Linked DNA regions of Variovorax paradoxus EPS. The protein of the gene in region 1 binds, or shares a complex with, the protein of each later gene. Links are inferred from orthologs where the notes say so. Each region holds a gene or a part of one and is shown in the gene's direction. Other genes may lie near its edges.

Region 1 (4,168 bases):
GCCACAGGCAGATCGACTCGTCGACCACCGTCTTCATGTTGGCCGGCACCACCGGCAGGCGGAACGTGCGTTCGCCCAGCGTGACGCTGGCGTCGCATTCCGAGCGGCTCTCCACGCGGCACTTGCGGGGGAGCAAAAGGATGTTGTCGTAATCGAAAATCTGCATGACCAGGCTCCTGAAAGGAATCGTTGAAAGAAACGAATGAGCGCTTGGTCCGGCCGGTCTTCGCGGTGCGTCTCGAAAAGAAAACGCCCACAAAAAACCGGGCGCAAGAATCTTGGGCCCGGTGATTGATTTTACGCGGGGTCCCGAAGGCAGGTCTTCCAGTTCTTCGTATAACCCGCATACGCGGTGGTTTCTACAATCGGAGGATGTTGTTTAACGATCCTGCGGCTGATGCCAACCCCTCGGAACTGCCACTGCTGCAGAACCTGAACCCGGAGCAGCGCGCTGCGGTCACCCTGCCCCAGGGCAATGCGCTCATCCTCGCGGGCGCCGGTTCCGGCAAGACACGAGTGCTCACCACCCGCATCGCCTGGCTGCTCCAGACCGGCCAGGTCTCCGCCGGCGGCATCCTCGCCGTGACTTTCACCAACAAGGCCGCCAAGGAAATGATGACGCGGCTGACGGCGATCCTGCCGGTTAACGTGCGCGGCATGTGGATCGGCACCTTCCACGGCCTGTGCAACCGCCTCCTGCGCGCGCACTGGAAGCTCGCCAACCTGCCTTCGACCTTCCAGATCCTCGACACGCAAGACCAGCTCTCGGCCATCAAGCGACTGATGAAGCAGTTCAACGTCGACGACGAGCGCTTTCCCGCCAAGCAGACCCAGTGGTTCATCGCCGGCGCCAAGGAAGACGGCCTGCGTCCGAAGGACGTGGAGATCCGCAGCGACGACGACCGCAAGAAGGTCGAGCTCTACCAGCTCTACGAAGAGCAGTGCCAGCGCGAAGGCGTGGTCGATTTCGGCGAGCTCATGCTGCGCAGCTACGAACTGCTGCGCGACAACGACCCGGTGCGCGAGCACTACCAGCGGCGCTTTCGCCACATCCTGATCGACGAGTTCCAGGACACCAACCGCCTGCAGTACGCGTGGATCAAGATGCTCTCGGGCAACACGGTCGGCGGGCAGTTCACCCCGAACCCGAACAACAGCGTGATCGCGGTGGGCGACGACGACCAGAGCATCTACGCCTTTCGCGGCGCGCGCGTGGGCAACATGGCCGACTTCGTGCGCGAGTTCGACGTGCAGCACCAGATCAAGCTGGAGCAGAACTACCGCAGCTACAGCAACATCCTCGACTCGGCCAACGAGCTCATCAGCCACAACAAGAAGCGCCTGGGCAAGAACCTGCGCACCGACCAGGGCCCGGGCGAGCCGGTGCGCGTGTACGAGTCGCCCACCGACCTCGCCGAGGCGCAGTGGATGGTCGAGGAAATGCGCCAGCTCGTGCGCGACGGCTTCGACAGGAAAGAGATTGCGGTGCTCTACCGCAGCAACGCGCAGAGCCGGGTGATCGAAACCGCGCTCTTCAATGCCTCGGTGCCGTACCGCGTGTATGGCGGCCTGCGCTTCTTCGAGCGCGCCGAAATCAAGCACGCGCTGGCCTACCTGCGCCTCCTGGAGAACAAGGACGACGACACCAGTTTCCTGCGCGTCGTCAACTTCCCGCCCCGAGGCATCGGCGCGCGCACGCTCGAAACCCTGCAGGACGCGGCGCGCGCGGCGGGGCGTTCGCTGCACGATGCGGTCAGCGTCGTCGGCGGCAAGGCGGGCGCGAACCTCACCGGCTTCGTCGCCAAGATCGACGTGCTGCGGGAGCAGACCCAGGGCGTGAGCCTGCGCGAGATCATCGAGTTGGTGCTCGACCACAGCGGCCTCGTCGAGCACTACAAGGCCGATCGCGAAGGCGCCGACCGCCTCGAGAACTTGGACGAACTGGTGAACGCGGCCGAGAGCTTCGTCACGCAGGAAGGCTTCGGCCGCGATGCGGTGGCGCTGCCGGTCGACGAATTGCGCCAGTCGCCCGCGAGCCAGGGCATCGATCCGACCCGCCCGGTGCTCGACGAGCCGCTCGCACCCGACGCCGAGACCGGTGAAACGCTGAGCCCGCTGGCCGCGTTCCTCACGCACGCCGCGCTCGAATCGGGCGACAACCAGGCGCAGGCCGGCCAGGACGCGGTGCAGCTCATGACGGTGCACGCCGCCAAGGGCCTGGAGTTCGACTGCGTATTCATCACCGGCATGGAAGAGGGCCTGTTCCCGCACGAGAACTCGATGAGCGACTTCGAGAGCCTCGAGGAAGAGCGCCGCCTGATGTACGTGGCGATCACGCGCGCCCGCAAGCGTCTCTACCTGAGCCATTCGCAGACGCGCATGCTGCACGGGCAGACCCGCTACAACGTCAAGAGCCGCTTCTTCGATGAGCTGCCCGAAGGGGCGCTCAAGTGGCTCACGCCCAAGAACCAGGGCTTCACGCCATCGGCCTTCGGCTACGGCGGCGGCTACGGGAGCACGCGCGGCGGCAGCGGCGGCTACAGCGGTGGAAGCAGCGGATATGGAGGCGGTGGCTATGGCGGCAGCAAGGACACCTTCGCCAGCCCGCCGGTGCCACCGCAGAAGACTGCACCGTCGCATGGCCTGCGCTCGGGCATGCAGGTGTTCCACAACAAGTTCGGCGAGGGCACGGTGCTGGCCCTCGAAGGCACGGGCGACGACGCGCGCGCGCAGGTCAAGTTCACGCGGCACGGCGTGAAGTGGCTGGCGCTGTCGGTGGCCAAGCTCACGCCAGTCTGAGGCTGCTACTAAACCTATAGCTGACAGCATAGGCCGGGCGGGCGTCAGCCCGGTTTTTCCGGGATCAGCCGTACACTCCGGACTCGCCAAAACAAGGGGAGTCGGGGATGTGGTTCATAGGCATGATGGCCGGCCTGTTCATTGGGGCGCTGTTCGAATCGGTGCCTGTGGCGCTGGTTCTCGCGCTCGTTGGCGCGTTTGCGTTCGCCAAGCTGTTCGGCAAGAAGAAAAAGGGCGAACCGCAGCGCACCGAAGCTGAGGGCGGCTTGCCGAATGGCCGCGTCGCCGTTACGCCGGCCGCGACAGCACCCGCAGGCGGCGTGCTGAAGCTGCAGCAGCGAGTGACAGAACTCGAGGAGCGCGTCAGCCAACTCGAACGCCGGCTCGCGCAGGGCGCTAGCGATGTAGCCGTCGTCCCGACGGCAGCCGCGCCAATCGGCGACCTCGCCACCTCCATGGCCAGCACGCCGGTTGCGGAGTCGCCTTCGCTGCCGCTGGCTCAACCTGCGGCGGCACAAGCTGCCGAGATGACGCGGCCCCGCATCGCCACCATGCAGGTCCCGCGCCCCGTCGTCGTTGCCGAGAAGCCGGTTGCAGAAGCGCCGGTCCCGCCCGCAGCAACCGTCGCTCCCGCCGCAGAAAAACCCGTCGCGCCACGCGCACCTGAGCCCGTTGTCACACCCACGCCGCAGGTCGCGGTGCCGCCGCTGGTTCGCCGTCCACCCCCGCCGCCTCCGCCACCACCGGTCCCGCTGCGCGACCGCCTGCCCGCACCGATCGCCAACCTGATCTTCGGCGGCAACATGCTGGTGAAGCTCGGCGTGCTGATCCTGTTTCTCGGCCTCGCCTTCCTGCTGCGCTACACGGCTGAACGCGTCACCGTGCCGATCGAGCTGCGCTACGCCGCAGTCGCCCTGGTGGGTGCGGGCCTGCTGGTGCTGGGCTGGCTGCTGCGCCACAAGCGCGCGGGCTATGCGCTGATATTGCAGGGCGCCGGCATCGGCGTCTTCTATCTCACGACGCTCGCGGCGATGAAGCTCAGCGGCCTGCTGCCGGCCAGCGTGGGCTTCGCGTTTTTGTTCGGCGTGGCGGTGCTCAGCGCTGCGCTCGCGGTGCTGCAGAACGCGCCCTTGCTCGCCATCGTCGCCGCGCTCGAAGGCTTCGCGGCGCCGGTGCTGGCATCGACCGGCTCCAATCAGCCGGTCGGCCTCTTCACCTACCTGCTGGTGCTCGACGTGGGCATCGTGCTGATCGCGTGGTTCAAGGCCTGGCGCGTACTCAACCTGATCGGCTTCGTGGGCACCTTCACGCTGGCGGCCGGCTGGGCGCACAAGTACTACACCGACGACCAGTACGGCATCGTGCAGCC
Region 2 (4,081 bases), 2.2 Mb from region 1 along the record:
CTTCACGCCCGCGGCCTTGAGGCCGTCGACCAGCTTCTGGCGCATGGCCTTGATGCGCACGCGCATCTCGCCGAGTTCCTTTTCCCACAGGGCGCGCAGTTCGGCGTTGCCGAGCACCGCGGCCACCACGGCACCGCCGTGGATCGGCGGGTTGCTGTAGTTGGTGCGGATGGCGATCTTGAGCTGCGACAGCACGCGGCCGGCTTCTTCCTTGTTCTCGCACAGCACCGAGAGGGCGCCGACGCGTTCGCCGTACAGGCTGAAGCTCTTGGAGAACGAGGTCGAGACAAAGAAGGTGAGGCCGGCAGCCACGAACTTGGCGACGGCCGCGCCGTCTTCCTTCAGGCCGTAGCCGAAGCCCTGGTAGGCCATGTCGAGGAAGGGCACGAGACCCTTGGCCTTGACCGTGGCGACGACCTGGTCCCACTGCTCGGACGTGATGTCGTAGCCGGTCGGGTTGTGGCAGCAGGCGTGCAGCACGACGACGGTGCCCGCGGGCGCCGCGTTGAGCGCGGCCAGCATGCCGTCGAAGTTGATGCCGCGCTTGGCGGCGTCGTAGTAGGGGTAGCTTTCGACTTCGAAGCCCGCGTTGGTGAACAGGGCGCGGTGGTTTTCCCAGCTCGGATCGCTGATCAGCACCTTGGCGTTGGGGTTGAGCTTCTTCAGGAAGTCGGCGCCGACCTTCAGGCCGCCGGTGCCGCCGATCGCTTGAATGGTGGCCACGCGGCCCGAGGTAACCGGTTCGCTGTCGGCACCGAAAACCAGCGTCTTCACGGCGTTGTCGTACGCCACGATGCCGTCGATGGGGAGATAACCGCGCGCCGAGGGCGCTTTCATCATGTCCCGCTCGGCGGCCTGCACGCACTGGAGCAGGGGCAGCTTGCCGTTGTCGTCGTAATAGACGCCGACGCCGAGATTGACCTTGTTGGGGTTGGTGTCGGCTGCAAATTGCTCGTTGAGGCCGAGGATCGGGTCGCGCGGTGCCATTTCGACCGCGGTGAACATAGACATGGAAAGGTCCTTTGGGATGAAAGCTTCGCTGGCAACCGGACTTGCGCTACGCTTTCCGGTTGCCTTGAATTTTACCGGCGCCATCGCCACCTGTCGGGAACAGCCATGCCAGAGAACACCGAAGCCATAGCAGACCTGAAGAAACTGGACCCGATCGGTCCGGTCAAGCAGGGCGAATTCGTCAAGTACCCCGACTCCCCGTTCGAGCTTTTCCAGCCCTATCCACCGGCCGGCGACCAGCCGAAGGCGATCCAGGGGCTGGTCGATGGCGTGATCGATGGCGAGGTGTTCCAGACGCTGCTGGGCGTCACGGGCTCGGGCAAGACCTTCACCATGGCCAACGTGATCGCCCGGTTGGGCCGGCCGGCCATCGTGTTCGCGCCCAACAAGACCCTGGCGGCGCAGCTCTACAGCGAGTTTCGCGAGTTCTTTCCGAAGAACGCCGTCGAGTACTTCGTGAGCTACTACGACTACTACCAGCCCGAGGCCTACGTGCCGCAGCGCGATCTGTTCATCGAGAAGGACTCCTCGATCAACGAGCACATCGAGCAGATGCGTCTGTCGGCCACCAAGAGCGTGCTGGAGCGGCGCGACACGGTCATCGTGGCCACGGTGAGCGCGATCTACGGCATCGGCACGCCCGAGGACTACACGCAGATGCGCTTCATCATGCGGGTGGGCGACAAGATCGGGCAGCGCGACGTGATCAGCCGGCTGATCCGCATGCAGTACACGCGCAACGAGCAGGACTTCGCGCGCGGCACGTTCCGCGTGCGCGGCGACACCATCGACGTATTTCCGGCGGAGCACAGCGAGTTGGCGATCCGCATCGAGCTGTTCGACGACGAGATCGAATCGCTGCAGCTCTTCGACCCGCTCACGGGGCGCATCCGTCAGAAGATTCCGCGCTTCACGGTGTACCCATCGAGCCATTACGTGACGCCGCGCGACAAGGTGCTGGGCGCGGTCGAGACCATCAAGATCGAGTTGGCCGAGCGGCTCAAGGAGTTCGTGTCACAAGGCAAGCTGGTGGAGGCGCAGCGCCTGGAGCAGCGCACCCGATTCGACCTGGAAATGCTGGCCGAGATCGGCCACTGCAAGGGCATCGAGAACTACTCGCGGCACCTCTCGGGCGCGGCGCCCGGTGATCCGCCGGCCACGCTGACGGATTACCTGCCGAAGGACGCGCTGATGTTCCTCGACGAAAGCCACCAGATGATCGGCCAGCTCAACGCCATGTACAGCGGCGACCGCGCGCGCAAGACCACGCTGGTCGAGTACGGTTTCCGGCTGCCTTCAGCGATGGACAACCGTCCGCTCAAGTTCGAGGAGTTCGAAGCGCGGGTGCGGCAGGCGATTTTCGTCTCGGCCACGCCCGCGCAGTACGAAAAAGACCATTCGGGCAATGTCGTCGAGCAACTGGTACGGCCAACGGGTCTGATCGATCCCGAGGTCGAGGTGCGTCCCGCAACGCACCAGGTGGACGACGTGCTGGGCGAGATCCGCATCCGCGTCGAGAAGAACGAGCGCGTGCTGATCACCACGCTGACCAAGCGCATGGCCGAGCAACTGACCGACTACCTGGGCGACAACGGGGTCAAGGTGCGCTATTTGCACAGCGATGTGGACACGGTCGAGCGGGTGGAGATCCTCCGCGACCTGCGGCTGGGCACTTTCGACGTGCTTGTGGGCATCAATCTCTTGCGGGAAGGCCTGGACATTCCCGAGGTGTCGCTGGTGGCGATCCTCGATGCGGACAAGGAAGGGTTCCTCCGCGCCGAGCGCTCGCTCATCCAGACCATCGGCCGCGCCGCGCGGAACCTGCACGGCAAGGCGATCCTGTATGCCGACCGGATGACCGACTCGATGAAGAAGGCGATCGACGAAACCGAGCGCCGTCGTGCCCGGCAGATTGCGCACAACGAGGCCAATGGCATCACGCCGCGCAGCATCGTCAAGCAGGTACGCGACCTGATCGACGGGGTCTACAGCGAGAAAACTGGCAAGGAAATGGCCAAGCTCGACCTGGAACGCGCCAAGGTCGAGGACATGAGCGAGAAGGACATCGCCCGGGAAATCAAGCGGCTGGAGAAGCTCATGCTCGAACACGCTCGCAACCTTGAATTCGAGAAGGCGGCGCGGGTGCGGGACCAACTGGCGCTGCTGCGCGAGCAGGCGTTCGGGGCTTCGGGCGGCGACAACATCGTGATCTTGCCGTCGTAGGCTGGAAGTCCGCGTTCTTCAAGTGGTTGGCGCTGGGGTTTACCCCAGCAGAGTTGAGGGCCTTCTGCTATACTTGACCGAAACACTCAACAACAAAAACTAGAACTTCGCGATGAAGGACCGACTCCTACCGACTGGTTCACCAGCGTCAAGGGTCGGGCAGGGCGGAGACGAAGTCACCGCGGTCCAGGACCACGGTGTCATTTCAACGGTAAGCACTTGAAGGAGCTTGCGATGCGTCTCACTACCAAAGGCCGTTTTGCGGTCACCGCCATGATCGATCTGGCCCTGCGCCAGAACACCGGTCCGGTCACCTTGGCTGCAATCAGTCAGCGGCAGCAGATTTCGTTGTCGTACCTCGAACAGCTGTTCGGCAAGTTGCGCCGTCACGAATTGGTCGAGTCGACCCGTGGCCCCGGCGGCGGCTACAGCCTTGGCCGCAAGGCTGCGGATATCACCGTGGCCGACATCATTGTTTCCGTCGATGAGCCCATCGATGCCACGCAATGCGGTGGCAAGGAAAACTGCCTCGGCGAAGCCGGCCGTTGCATGACGCACGAACTCTGGGCTTCGCTGAACCAGCGCATGGTCGAGTTTCTCGATTCCGTCACGCTGCAGAAACTCGTCGACGATCAGATCGCCAAGGGCGTGCAGATCGAAAACAAGCCGGTCGTCAAGCGCGCGATCTCGGCCCAGCCAGTGGTCAAGCCGATTCGTGTGAATGCGCCGAATTCGGTTTTTGCCCTCGGCAACGCCTTCGCCAAGTCCTGATGCCCTGAATCGCGGCAAGTGCCATCGGGCGCTGCCGCGAGAGAAGCCCAGATCAAAGAACAACCCCCACGCCAGC

What was found. Proteins that work in one complex are often made in the same cells at the same time.
Region 2: the proteins of VARPA_RS08415 (region 1) and uvrB are in contact, whole or in part, in a crystal structure (PDB 7EGT), measured with the Thermus thermophilus proteins. The link is inferred for Variovorax paradoxus EPS from one-to-one orthologs. Residues at the interface, in WP_096412145.1 of Thermus thermophilus: His654, Arg656, Phe657, Gln666, Asp668, Glu669, Lys680, Arg681, Leu682, Ser683, Lys685, Tyr686, Ala687; in WP_096411307.1 of Thermus thermophilus: Glu23, Leu25, Arg26, Asp27, Gly28, Glu29, Arg30, Phe31, Arg55, Glu326, Asp327, Phe328, Glu379, Ser382, Gln383, His398, Gly400, Arg401.

What each region holds. Positions count from the first base shown.
Region 1 is NC_014931.1:1,854,702-1,858,869, forward strand. What follows is about bases 1-3,085. They hold VARPA_RS08415 (UvrD-helicase domain-containing protein), read left to right. Parts: upstream 1-372; coding sequence 373-2,799; downstream 2,800-3,085. Other genes in these bases: VARPA_RS08410 (GMP reductase), read right to left, coding at 1-166; VARPA_RS08420 (DUF2339 domain-containing protein), read left to right, coding at 2,907-3,085. Outside these bases: more of VARPA_RS08420, read left to right, coding at 3,086-4,168. UniProt on the Escherichia coli protein: A helicase with DNA-dependent ATPase activity. Unwinds DNA duplexes with 3'-5' polarity. Translocates on single-stranded DNA with 3'-5' polarity. Initiates unwinding more efficiently from a nicked substrate than double-stranded DNA.
Region 2 is NC_014931.1:4,044,814-4,048,894, reverse strand. The notes cover bases 678-3,675. They hold uvrB (excinuclease ABC subunit UvrB), read left to right. Parts: upstream 678-1,116; coding sequence 1,117-3,234; downstream 3,235-3,675. Other genes in these bases: iscR (Fe-S cluster assembly transcriptional regulator IscR), read left to right, coding at 3,469-3,675; VARPA_RS18725 (amino acid aminotransferase), read right to left, coding at 678-1,011. Also shown: more of VARPA_RS18725, read right to left, coding at 1-677; more of iscR, read left to right, coding at 3,676-4,005. UniProt on the Escherichia coli protein: The UvrABC repair system catalyzes the recognition and processing of DNA lesions. A damage recognition complex composed of 2 UvrA and 2 UvrB subunits scans DNA for abnormalities.